One region of the Paenibacillus sp. P4_A7 genome, then DNA from elsewhere that is predicted to be linked to it. Evidence: riboswitches for the same ligand, from Rfam matches in the RefSeq annotation. Region 1 holds a riboswitch; the other holds the start of a gene.
The links. A riboswitch is a leader RNA that binds a small molecule or an ion and turns the genes downstream of it on or off. The one in region 1 is predicted to bind thiamine pyrophosphate.

Region 1 (4,510 bases):
CTCTTATTCTCTTATTCTCTTATTCTCTTATTCTCTTATTCTCTTATTCTCTTAAACGATTATCTACTTAACCGATCATTTACTTAGACTCGCCATGTAAATATCTGAAGAAAGGCTTATCCACCCAAAACTCAGTTGGCGTAATCTTAACATTAGGGTCGATAGCTTTCAATCCCGCTACTACTTTGGCAGAATCCTCGTTAAGTGAGAAAGGATTTACTGTATAAGGACTATTTTCATCGGAAATAAAGTTGTTTGTAATGATTTCATAGCCTTTCAATTCCGTTGAAGAATAATAGAGAGGCTGCCACCATGAGCTAGCGATCAGACCGGATTGGCCATCCTCATTTTTCTTTGCGTAGCTTTCAATAACTGTGTCGAATGCAGCCTTATCTGCGGCAGCAGAAAATTCAAACGCCAGATCGTATTCTTTGGCAAAAGCGATATAGTTGCCGTTTGCTATTTGCACTACGTTAGGACCTGGATCTCCCCACTCAGCCAAAAATACGAAAGCGGATGTTTTAGGCTCGAATTGAACTTTTGCATTTAGGCCTTCCGTGCGCAGCAATCCAATTAGCTGTACAGCATGCTTATAGTCGGAATGTCCATAAGTGAGCGTGAGCGATGGAATAAAGTTAGACTCAAAGCGCGAATCCTTCAAGTTGTAGCCCGTAATTAGCTTTTGCTCCAGTGCTGTATTAACAAGCTTTTGCAGATTTGGCGCTTCAATAATATCAGAATTATCGTAGGCGCTATTCAGCTTCGAATAAATATCAGCGTCGTTAACATAGCCGATGTATTGCTTGTAAAGACCTTTTGTAATAAGAACATTACCTAGAAGCGTGTTGATCAACTGCTCGCTCGAAATGTCCTTTGGTTTGAAGTTCGTATAAAACTCTGCTGGCAATAAACCCGTATCAACGGCAAGCGCCAATTCCTGCGCTACTTTAGTACCTAACGTACTGCCATTAACTTGAAGTGCACTAAGAGCTTTATTAACCTTCGCAGTCGGATATGTGTAAGCTAGCTCTTTAAGATCAGCCGCTCTTACCGCGATGGAAATAGCAACCACATTCGTTAATTTTGCGTCTCCTTGTATAGCAGGTCCTGATAGAATGCCGTTCTCGTAAAGAGCAGCTGCTGCTGGGAACAATGCATGGTTTGCTTTAACATCAGTAAAAGTAACCTCTTTACCAGAAGGCTCGTAACCAAGAATATCGGCCACAGCATTAATAAATTGGCCTTTCGTAATKTTTCCTGTAAGATTAACGTTGTGCTTTTCTTGCAAAAATTGTTTATACTGCGCTACTCCATCCTCTTGTGATGCAGCAATAGTTGCTGCAACAGGTGCCGGAGAAGCCGCGAAAGCAGTCGATTGCGTAAATAGGATAGAAAAGGATAAAAGGAGTGCTGTTAATAGCTTGCTGTACGGTGCAAATGATTTTGTCATGAACAATACCTCCATCATATTATCCCGATAGTTTTTATCGGGTTTATGTAATGTGGATTATTATAACAATTGAAAATCCTGTGTGTCAATACAAATATTTTCATAGATTCCATGTAAATAGCCAAGACTACATCACTTTATGTTCCCTGTTGCTCCGATTATTCCATCTCATGATAAACTTCATCATCTGCAATGCTTTGGATATCCTCCGAGCTAATGTTGATATACAGATAGCCATCTGCTTGCTGCTTTTTCAATGCCTTTTCTTTAAAAAAACGTGGACTGCCTTCGCCTGCATCTTCATCATAAACGAGAACAATTCCATCTGTTTTGCGAAATAACAGCTCGTCCCTCGCGGTGAACTGCCAAACCCCATCATATGGCTGCTTGCTTACGGCAGCGTAATAATCGACCCCTTTTAAAATTTGCTGATAGAATTCCTTTTTATCGTCCTTCCACTTTTCGTCAGGGTTGCTGTATGCGGATAAAATCGATAACTTCAGCTGCGGATACGATTTCTTAAGCTCGATAACTACCTCACAAGCCCACAAATCCACCCCATATTGACCGGGTGTAATCACCCATTCCAAGCCCTCTTCAACTAATGGAATCAGCTTGCTGGTGAGCGCTTTTTTGATATATACAATGCCTTTATGCTTTTCATTAAAAATATTAAGCTCATGGGCACGATAGCCGGTAACGAGCAGATTCTTCATCTATTTCAACGCCTTTTCAAATATTTATGATTTACATATCTCCAGTGTATGCTATAGTATTGAAAAAACAAATCAAATATCTTCTATTTAATTCACTAGGGGAGTCTAACGACTGAGATGGAGCACCCGCTCTGGACCCTTGGAACCTGATCTGGATCATACCAGCGGAGGGAAGTGGAACGGAACTTTCATTCATCGGCGTTAGCCTGACTGAATTTTTTGACCCACTCGTTTCCTTCGGAAATGGGTGGGTCTTTATTTATTTACATACCTGTTTACGAAGTGAATCTGCTTCGCGAGCTTTGAAGGAGGTTAGTCTATTACTGCCCTATTATCGCTGAGAAAGCTTACTTATTCTTTTGCGCCCGCTTCCGAACGCCCTTTATTTTCCGGGATTTCCATGGACATTCGCAAGGGTGAATTCGTTTCTGTTATTGGTGCAAGCGGCTCTGGCAAAAGTACATTATTCAAGATGCTGGCAGGCTTACTAGAGCCTACTCATGGGGAGATTTTTTTAAATGGACAGCATTCCGCCGACCGTCTCGGGATAATCGCCTACATGCCGCAAAAGGATCTATTGCTGCCGTGGAGAACCGTGCTAGAAAATTGTTTGCTTCCCTTAGAGATTGCAAAGGCCAACAAGGAAGCGAAAAGCGTTGAGATTCTAGCAATGCTGGAACGCTTTGGCTTAGCTGGCTGCGAGCAGCTTTATCCCGATCAATTGTCTGGTGGGATGCGGCAGCGTGTCGCTTTTCTAAGAACACTAATTACAGGTCAAGATCTGATGCTGCTCGACGAGCCCTTCGGTGCGTTGGATGYGATGACCAAACGCCAGATGCATAAGTGGCTGTTATCGCTGTGGAGTGATTTGCAAAAGACCGTTTTGTTCATTACACATGACCTAGAAGAAGCCATTCTACTAAGCGATCGTATTTATATGTTGTCTAGTGAAGCGGAGCAAGGCATTCAAGAAATCCACGTCCATTTACCCAGACCTAGACATTTTGAGATCAATTATGAACCGCAGTTTATACAGCTGAGAAAAGATTTGGAGCGACGGCTATATGCGCAAACCACAAGTTAATACATGGCCAGGCAACTACGGACTATTTATAGCACTAACGGTGTTCTTTTTGCTAGCTTGGGAATTGATCGTTCGACTTGGCTTAGTCCCGTCCTTTATTATACCCGCTCCAATATCCATTGGGCGTGCTCTAATCGAGGATCGCGAGCTTCTGCTGGGCAGACATTTGCTCGTTACGCTTAGAGAGGTTGCCTTTGGCTTTATTTTATCGGTTATTGGCGGTGCTGCTCTCGCAGTAGGCATGCAATCTTTCCGCATGCTTGAGAAGACACTTTACCCCATAATCGTCATTAGTCAAACCATCCCGCTTATTGCGATTTCGCCCATTTTCATTATGTGGTTCGGCTACACCATTTGGAGTAAAGTCGCTGTTGTGTTTCTTACCGCCTTCTTCCCTATTGTTGTCAGCACCTACGATGGGCTAAGCCAAGGAGACAAGGATTACAAAGAGCTTCTACTAACGATGGGAGCGAATCAGTGGGATATTTTCCGAAAAATTCAAGTCCCTATCGCACTGCCCTCCTTCTTCTCAGGTCTTAAGCTATCTATCGTCTACTGCGTAGTAGGTGCTACTATCGGCGAATGGCTTGGAGGAAGCGCAGGCTTAGGCTACTACAGTCGCCGCATGTCCAGTAATTTGAATACCGATTCGATGTTCGCATCCGTTTTCTTGCTGTCATTGATGGGCGTCACCCTGTTTCTATTTATCGTATTACTAGAAAAAATATTATTAATGAGAAGAGGCAATCGGAAATGAAAATGAAATTAAGAATGAAATCTGGAAGCAAATCGAATCTTAAAATGCTATTACCATTGCTGCTGGCAGCTTTATTGCTTGTGATAAGCGGCTGCGGCGGCTCTAATACGAACAATTCGGGCAACAAACAAACAGCTGCTCCTACAGAGGAGCAGCCGCTTCAGAAGCTGAGCATTATGCTGGACTGGTATCCGAACGCGGTACATTCTTTTCTATACGCTGCCCAAAAAAACGGGTATTTCACGAAGCAAGGCTTAGAGGTTGACATACAAATGCCAGCAGATACCAATGATTCTTTGAAGCTAGTAGCAGCAGGGAAAATTGACCTTGCGCTAAGCTATCAGCCTCAAATTCTAATGGCTCGCGGTGAAAATATACCCGTAAAATCAATTGCTGCTATCGTCAGACATCCGCTCAACCATTTGATGGTACCACAAGATGGAGCCATCAAATCGCCTAAAGATTTAGCAGGCAAAAAAGTTGGCTACTCCTCCATTCCTTTA
Region 2 (9,137 bases), on a different contig from region 1:
CGGTATGGTTGATGACCTCATGCTGCAAGCGCAATCGTTGTACCAAGGTTTGCCTCCAGATGCAATTGACACTCTAGAAACCTGGCTTATGGGTTTAACGAATACAATTACCAAAATGGTAGGCTCATTATCTAACACGGTTCTCGCGTTTGCATCGGGTATACCTGGCATGTTCATTTTCTTTATCGTATTTTTAGTCGCTGTATATATGTTTAGCTTCAGCTTGAACACGATGATGGCTTCTGTATTGTCGATGTTCGATGAGAAATCACATGCACAAGTAAATGATGTGCTGCTTAATTTGAGAAAATCTATCTTTGGGTTTTTGCGTTCACAGTTTATATTAAGCGCCTTAACGTATATCATTTCCTTAATAGGATTGTTTGTTCTCGATATTAAGTATCCATTGGCAATTGCATTGCTTATTATTGTGGTAGATATTATGCCGATACTCGGTACGGGATCGGTGCTAGTACCTTGGGGAACCTACTTAATCCTCACAGGAGATGCTTTCTCCGGAGTAGGGCTCATCATTCTATTCCTATTTATTACCGTGTTTCGCCGTATTGTTGAACCGAAAATCCTTGGGGATGCTGTTGGAATTGGTTCCTTGTCCGCACTTATTAGCTTATATGTGGGATTCAAACTTGTCGGAGTTATCGGTGTGTTTATCGGACCGCTTATCGTTATTATATATATGGCGGCACGCAAGGCCGGATTATTCCAAATGAAAATTAAGCTTTAGCCTGATTTAAAGGTGAGCCGTGTCTAGGTATGCCTCCTTGACGTATGATACTGCAAATAGCAGATCACTAGGAGGCTTTTGAATAGATGGCACCAATAAAAGTGGCGATTATTACGCCTGGGTCATACCCTTTTCCATCGTCGGGCAGCAGTTCGGTTGAGCGGGTAATTGAGAAGTTTGCTCCGTTGCTATTGCCGCATGCTGAGCCTCGAATTTATGGGAGAAGGAGCAATAAGCTGCCTCGATTGGGAAAGTTTAAAGGGCTTGTATGCGAACGGTTTCCTGCTGAAAATAAGAAGCGATACATTGAAGCGGTTGCTTGCAGCGTGAAACGCTATTCGCCGGATATTATTGATGTTGAGAATCGCCCCGAATATATATTAACCATAAAACGAATGAATCCAGGCAAGTTGGTCTGGCTTTATTTGCATTCCTCTACATTTATTGTTCCACCGCATATATCTTCTGCTAAGCTGCGTAAAAGTTTACAAGCAGCAGATAAAATTATTGTGAACAGCGAGTACCTGAGACGTATTGTCGTTTCCAAGGTTCCTGAGGTTGCAACCAAGGTTAATGTGATATATCCTGGTGTCGACATAGTAAGGTTTCCATCACAATATTCGGGTAAGGGAGCTGAAATGCGAAGGCATTTTCGTACTAGACGAGGCTTGAATGGAAAAAAGGTTGTATTGTTCGTGGGGAGGCTCATTCCGCTAAAGGGCGTTCATCATTTGCTCCGCATCGTACCAAAGCTAGTAAAATTGCATCCCGATCTTGTTGTTATAATAGTGGGCAGTCCATTTTACGGCTCCCATCGTAAGACCGCTTATTCACGTAAGTTAGAGAAGCTTGGCCGCCAATGTCGAGGTCATGTGCGATTTATACCTTATGTGCCTTATACAGAAGTGCCGAGTTGGACACTTGCCGCCGATATTGCCGTCGTTCCATCTGGACAACGTGAGGCATTTGGCCTTGTTAACGTGGAAGCAATGTCCTGCGGCGTGCCTGTTATCGCAACTCGGGCGGGTGGAATGAAGGAAATCATTCGACATGGCGAGACCGGTTATTTAGTTAACCCTAGTCGCATTGAATCGGAGTTGAAGGAAAAGCTGCATCTGCTCTTAAGCGACAAACAACTGCGTGAGAAGCTGGGCAAACGCAGCCGCGAGCTTGTGGAACAGACGTTTACGTGGAAACATACTGCTGATCGATGGGTGAAGCTATTTCATGAAAATGGGTCGTAAAAGGTATTTCAATTTGTGGGAATGGTAAAATGAGGGTTGACACTCTTCTTGAATTAACGATATAGTCTAACAAGGAAATCCACTAGGGGCGCCGTTACGGCTGAGATAAAGCGATATGCTTTGGTCCCTTTGAACCTGATCTGGGTCATGCCAGCGTAGGAAAGTGGGATTGTGCGTTTATTTACACAAAACGCGAGAAACGCTCTGTTTCAAACGGCTGCTTAGTCAGTGCGAATGAAAAAGTATGACAGAGCTGCGTCCGTCTGCTTGCCAAGCAGGCTCGATTCTCGTGTTTGACGACACACTTCAACCGCTCCCTCGCTGGGGCGGTTTTTTTGTTAGGATAGAGTGCTTTTTGACCAGTTGGACCTTAAGCTGGTTCTCAGAAAAGCGGAATTTCTATCTCCGCCTCAGCGATTGTTGCCGCATAAGCTTATGCGGATTTAGTGGTGCGTAAAACTTTCTTATAAGCTCGCATATGCCTCCAGGTGGAATTCCAATTATTCCATATGGGAGGTTTTTTACTATGCCAATTATTATGACGCCGCTGCCAGGCAGCCGAAAGGTGTATGTGACAGGAACGAAAGAAAGTATCCGTGTACCTATGCGAGAAATTGTATTGGAACCGACTACTGGAAGAAACGGTGTGGAGCAGTCGAATGAATCGGTATTTGTATATGATGCAAGCGGCCCTTATACGGACCTTGCCTATGAAGCCGATATCAGGCGCGGACTACCAGCGCTGCGTACAAGTTGGATTACTGAAAGAGACGATGTAGAGAGTTATGAAGGACGAGAAGTGCGTCCAGAGGATAATGGATTTATTTCAGAGGAAAAGACCCAGCAGCGGGGGGCAGAGTTGTTTCCTGGCCTATCCAGACGACCGCTTCGAGCGAAGGAAGGCCTTAATGTAACGCAGCTACATTATGCACGTAAGGGCCGCATTACTCCCGAAATGGAGTATATTGCGATTCGTGAAGGGATGAGCGCTGAATTCGTTCGGGCTGAAATTGCTGCAGGGCGTGCTATTATACCAGCTAATATTAATCATCCAGAAAGTGAACCAATGATTATAGGGCGTCAGTTCCACGTAAAAATAAATGCCAACATTGGGAACTCAGCCGTTGCTTCATCCATCGAGGAGGAGGTGGAAAAGATGACGTGGGCGACTCGTTGGGGTGCGGATAACATTATGGATTTGTCGACTGGCAAAAACATTCATACAACACGTGAGTGGATAGTACGCAACTCGCCGGTTCCGGTAGGAACAGTGCCGATCTATCAAGCACTTGAGAAAGTAAATGGCAAAGCGGAGGATTTAAGTTGGGAAGTGTACCGCGATACGCTAATTGAGCAAGCAGAGCAAGGCGTTGACTATTTTACGATTCATGCAGGAGTGCTGCTGCGATACATTCCACTTACAGCAAAGCGAGTAACGGGTATCGTATCACGCGGAGGATCTATTATGGCTGCTTGGTGTTTGGCCCATCATCAAGAGAATTTCCTATATACGCATTTTGAAGATATTTGCGAAATTATGAAGCAGTATGATGTTTCGTTCTCGCTTGGTGACGGGCTAAGGCCAGGCTCAATTGCCGATGCAAATGATGAAGCTCAGTTTGCTGAGCTGGATACGCTGGGGGAGTTGACTAAAATCGCCTGGAAGCATGATGTACAGGTCATGGTTGAAGGACCCGGTCATGTACCGATGCATCTGATTAAGGAAAATATGGATCGTCAGTTGGAGGTGTGTGATGAGGCCCCGTTTTATACGCTTGGTCCGCTTACGACCGACATCGCCCCTGGCTATGACCATATTACCTCAGCAATAGGAGCAGCAATGATTGGGTGGTTTGGAACAGCTATGCTTTGCTATGTGACGCCGAAGGAGCATTTAGGGCTTCCAAACAAGGAGGACGTAAAGGAGGGTGTCATTACGTACAAAATTGCGGCGCATGCGGCTGATTTGGCGAAGGGGCATCCGCGTGCGAGGCTGCGTGACGATGCCTTATCGAAAGCGCGTTTCGATTTCAGATGGCGCGATCAATTCCACTTGTCGCTTGATCCAGAAAGGGCAATGGCCTATCACGATGAGACATTGCCGGCAGATGCCGCGAAATCTGCTCATTTCTGCTCCATGTGCGGACCGAAGTTTTGCAGCATGCGGATTACACAGGACATCAGAGAGTATGCGGCGCAGAATGGGCTTGAAACCAAGGAAGCTATTGAATCGGGTATGAAGGAAAAGGCAGAAGCATTCAAAGCGGCAGGGAGCTCTATCTATGGTCAATAATAACGCACTCGCTTGGACTGACCGCTATTCGAGACAAACGAGATTTGCACCGATTGGGGAAGCGGGCCAGACTAAGCTCGGTCATGCAATCGTACTTATTGTAGGAGTCGGTGCTCTTGGTGCTTCACTAGCGCAGCATATGGTGCGAGCAGGTGTCGGAGAGGTGAGACTGGTCGATCGCGATTATGTCGAGCCGAGTAATTTGCAGAGGCAGATGCTGTTCGACGAAGCCGACGCGCTGGCTATGCTGCCAAAGGCCGTTGCTGCAGCGGAAAGGCTTTGTAAAATAAACAGCGAGATTAGGATAACAGCTTCTGTAATCGACGTGCATGAGAATACGGTACAATCGATAACTGCAGGAGCGCATCTTGTGTTAGACGGAACGGATAATACCGCAACGCGCTTGCTGCTTAGCGATCAATGCTTTTTTCAAGATATTCCGTTTATATATGGCGGCATTGCAGGCTCGCAAGGGATGAGCGCAGCCCTTATACCAGGACAAACGACATGCTTGCGCTGCTTAATTGGAGCCTCGGAAACTGAAGTAGAAGCCGACACCTGTGACACGGTTGGTGTACTTTCTCCAGCAGTTGAATTCGTGGCTGCACTCCAGGCTGCCGAGGCAATTAAGTGGCTGTCAGGAAATAAGTCTGCGATACGACAAACGATGGTCAGCTTAGATTTATGGTCTTTCAAACTGAGAGAGGCAAAACTGCCTTCCGGCAGTACGGCATGTAACTATTGCGGTCAGGAGCAAAAGGGTTCGGTGAATAGCCAAGTTCCTTCAGTAATAAAAGCAGCAAGTACGGCAGTTGATACCATTTCATTTGCAAAAGCACTAGCAGAAGCACAAGTCGATGAAGTAGGAAGCGTCGTTCTCTGCGGAAGAAACTCGGTACAGGTGACCCTTGCAGAGCCTCTTCATTTAGAAAAACAGGAAAAGAGGCTAGCGGCTAAAGGCTGCAGCTTGACAGTAAATCGTTATTTAGTGAAGGCCGTTCTGCCTAGCGGAGAACAGTTAGTCTTATTCCCAGACGGTCGAGTACTTGTACAAGGTACATCGGATAGGGAAAAGGCGGTTTTGCTGTGCAGAACCTATCTTTTGACATAGAAGCTAATTCATTTATTCGATAAAGGGGGAATAGGTATGCGTTTGGAAGCATGGAAAGATTTTCAGCTATATGTTATTACTGCTCAGTCTAACCATCCGGGTAGGTCAGTTGTGGAAGTTATGGAGCAGACGCTGCAGGGCGGTGCGCAGATCGTTCAGCTTCGCAACAAGACGGGAGCGCGCGAAGAAGTGTTGGAACAGGCAAGAGCACTGCGTTTGCTGACTCGAAAATATAATGTGCCGTTCTTTATTAATGATTATCCGGATATCGTTCTGGAGGTCGATGCGGACGGTGTTCATTTAGGTCAAGAGGATATGCAGGTTGCCGAAGCAAGAAAGCTTCTTGGACCAGATCGAATAATTGGGATATCAACCCATAGCTTGACTCAAGCCATAAAAGCTGAACGAGACGGGGCCGATTACATTGGCGTTGGACCGGTATTTCCGACGAATACGAAGCCAGGGCGCGCGGCCGTTTCGACAAGTTACGTCACCGAGGTGGCAAGTCATATCTCGATTCCATTCGTAGCAATTGGCGGCATTACTTTAGCAAATGTTGATCTTGTGCTTGCAGCTGGTGCGAAGCGAATATGCGCCGTATCAGAAATCGTAGGTAGTGATAACCCCGCAGCTGTATGCCGGGCATTCCTTAAAGTTATCCAAGCGGCGGCCTCACATGATGTGAGAAATAAGAAGATTGTAACCGTGAATGGCCGTCTGGAGCAGGTTAGTGTTAGCACGATCGAAGAGCTTGTCGTTCAGTTTGGTCAACAAAACAAGAAGCTTATTGTTGAACTGAACGGTGTAATTGTACAGCGTGCGCTTTGGGCAAAGACCGAGCTCGAGAATGGAGCTAAGGTTGAGCTGGTACATTTTGTAGGAGGGGGCTGAGGAATATGGAGAAATGGGGAAATGAAGACCTGCTGGTCATAGGCGGTCAGGAGCTTCACTCGCGATTTTTGTTTGGAACAGGACGATTTCCGAGTCCAGCTATACTTCAACAGGCGCTTGCGGCTTCTGGATCAGAAGTAATCACTTTTGCTGTGAGACGCGTAAATTTGGATAGTGTAGAGGATGATTCCATATTGCAGCATTTCGCGGAGCGATCACCTATTTACTTGCCGAATACTTCAGGCGCACGAACAGCTGAGGAGGCTGTAAGAATTGCTAGACTTGCACGAGAAGCAGGGCTGGGTAATTGGATCAAGGTTGAGATAAGCGGTGACCCGCGAACACTCTTGCCGGATCCAATTGAGACACTTCGGGCGACGGAAATGCTTGCTAACGAAGGCTTTATCGTACTGCCTTATACATCGGATGACCCTATGCTTTGTAAAAGGCTGGAGCAAGCAGGCGCAGCAGCAATCATGCCGGGCGGTTCGCCTATCGGTACCGGACTTGGTTTATTGAATCCTTATAATTTGGGACTGATTGCAGAGCAATCTAAAGTGCCTGTCATCATTGATGCAGGTATTGGTTCGGCAAAGGATGCTGCGGAAGCTATGGAGCTGGGCGCGGATGGTATTTTGGCCAATACACCGATTGCAAAAGCACAGGACCCAGTCTTGATGGCACGGGCATTTCGTTTAGCCATCGAAGCGGGTCGCCTCGCTTGGCAGGCTGGTCGTATTCCGAAGAAGCGCTACGCATCAGCGAGCAGCGACTGGGCTGGCTCGTTGTTCGAAGCTCCAGCGAGCGGCAACAAAATAGGTGGAGGCGATTAGCTTTGACGCAATCCATAATTGTACTGGGTGGAGGAATAATTGGTTTATCCTGCGCTTTTGAAGCGGCACGCAGAGGAATGAAGGTTACATTGATCGAACCTGCTGAACTGGGCGGTCAAGCGTCGGGCGCTGCTGCTGGAATGCTCGCCCCTTATTCAGAAAATACGGATCAGCCGGATAGCTTTTTTCAGCTCAGCTTGCTCAGCCTACGTCATTATCCGAAATGGGTAGAGATAATAGAGGAGCTGTCAGGCATATCGGTGGAATGGGTTCGAAGCGGGAGCGTAAATGTGCTGCTTCATGAAGCTGACGTACTCCCGATGCAAACCAGGCTGCGATGGCAAAACGCTTACGGAGCAGAAGCTGAGCTTGTCGGAGCGGAGCAGCTTAGGAAGCTTGAGCCACAGCTTGTAAAGTCGGCCGTTGCGGGTGTTTATACGCCTCATGAGAGTCATATTTATGCGCCGAAGCTGGTAGCTGCATTGGAGGCGGCGTGCCGTAAGCTCGGGGTTTTGTTCGTGACGCAAGCGGGTGAGGTGAATGATGTCATTGTGCATGCTGAAGGAGGTGTAACGGTTCTAGCAAAGGAGCTTCTGCAGCCGATACACGCAGAACGGCTCGTGGTTTGTGCGGGCGCTTGGTCAGGAGATTATGAGGGTTGGTTCGGACTAACCATACCCATTCATCCAATACGAGGACAAATCTGTTCCTTTGAGCATAGACCTGAAGAAGTCCATCATATGGTATTTAGCAGCCAAGCATACTGGGTCGGCAAACTGAACGGCCGTCTTGTTTGCGGTGCTTCCGAGGATGTTGCAGGCTTTGATACGCAAGTTACCGAGCGGGGAATCGGTCGGTTAATACGAAGCAGTAATCAACTTTTTCCGTATTTGGAAGGTAAACCAATGGCTAACCGATGGGCTGGTTTGCGCCCGGCAACAAGGGATGGTTTACCGCTTATTGGTGCGGTTGAAGGGATACCGAACGTTTTTATGGCGGCGGGGCATTATCGTAATGGGATTCTGTTAAGTCCAGTTACAGCTTCTATAATTGTAGACTTGCTCGAGGGGAAGCCGACTGAACTGCCAATAAGTACATTTTCACCGAATCGCTTTACAGTTTTTCAATCTAGGCGACGTTATTAGTTAAAATATGTTTATTGTGGCCGATGAGTCACTTTCGATAAATGTATTATGTTTGTTGTTTAAATAATGAGCCATGTTGCAGGAGCCCAGTGCTCCTGCTTTTTTTTCACATGTACAAATGTTTTTATTGCCTTAAGAGTAGCCAGCCCATGGGTAGTTGCATATATTGCCTATGACATTTCAGGTGGAAGAAGGAGAGAACAATGACAAAAAGCAGAAGAGGAAAAAGCCCGAAGGGGCGAAAGCCGCTTTTTTATGTTGATAATCCGCAGACTTCCGAGTTACAGTGGCTGGATGAATCGGACAACAGGAGAGGAACTACTCGATCTAAAGTAGCTGAATCAAATATATCAGCTACGGATAAGGATCAACCAGATGTCAGTATTCATTCGGTTTCAGCAGTTATGGAGTCAGCGACGATACCCGGAGAGGTTGAATTAACGGGAAATGAACAGGAAGAAACGACTACGATTGATGAGTCAACTTTAGTTGAAATAGTTGAATTAGTTGAGATAATTGAAACAAATGATCAATTGGAAGAGATTAGCCAAGAACAGAAATTGGAAATAATTGAAGAAAAGAAAAGCCCTGATCTTCCTATTCCGTTTATTTATACGGATGATATGGTTAACTCCGCAGTTACCGCCGAAAAAGTGGCGTCAGGTGCAATCGACAACAGCAAGCTTGCAGCAGGAAGCGTTCATTCTGATGTAATTGCAGATTTTGCGATAGAAAATATTCATATTGCAGATGGAGCCATTAACTCTGTTAAAATCTTGCCTGAGTCGATAGCGGGTTACCATTTGATCAATCAATCAGTATCTGGCGATAAAATATTAGACCACTCCATCTGTGGAAGCAAGCTCCAGGACGGA

Region 2: linked by a shared signal. The riboswitch ahead of thiC (phosphomethylpyrimidine synthase ThiC) and the one ahead of AC1DWN_RS28135 (ABC transporter ATP-binding protein) in region 1 are both predicted to bind thiamine pyrophosphate.

The regions. Positions count from the first base shown of each region.
Region 1 is NZ_JBFUHJ010000431.1:256-4,765, reverse strand. Features, by position in the region: gene AC1DWN_RS28145 (hypothetical protein) at 80-1,450, opposite strand; gene AC1DWN_RS28140 (SLOG family protein) at 1,609-2,166, opposite strand; TPP riboswitch at 2,254-2,356, shown strand; gene AC1DWN_RS28135 (ABC transporter ATP-binding protein) at 2,567-3,250, shown strand; gene AC1DWN_RS28130 (ABC transporter permease) at 3,231-4,007, shown strand; partial or broken gene AC1DWN_RS28125 (ABC transporter substrate-binding protein) at 4,004-4,510, shown strand, end outside.
Region 2 is NZ_JBFUHJ010000029.1:25,265-34,401, forward strand. Features, by position in the region: gene ytvI (sporulation integral membrane protein YtvI) at 1-745, shown strand, start outside; gene AC1DWN_RS07195 (glycosyltransferase family 4 protein) at 832-1,989, shown strand; TPP riboswitch at 2,064-2,168, shown strand; gene thiC (phosphomethylpyrimidine synthase ThiC) at 2,516-4,282, shown strand; gene AC1DWN_RS07205 (ThiF family adenylyltransferase) at 4,272-5,393, shown strand; gene thiE (thiamine phosphate synthase) at 5,430-6,284, shown strand; gene AC1DWN_RS07215 (thiazole synthase) at 6,290-7,117, shown strand; gene thiO (glycine oxidase ThiO) at 7,120-8,262, shown strand; partial or broken gene AC1DWN_RS07225 (hypothetical protein) at 8,466-9,137, shown strand, end outside.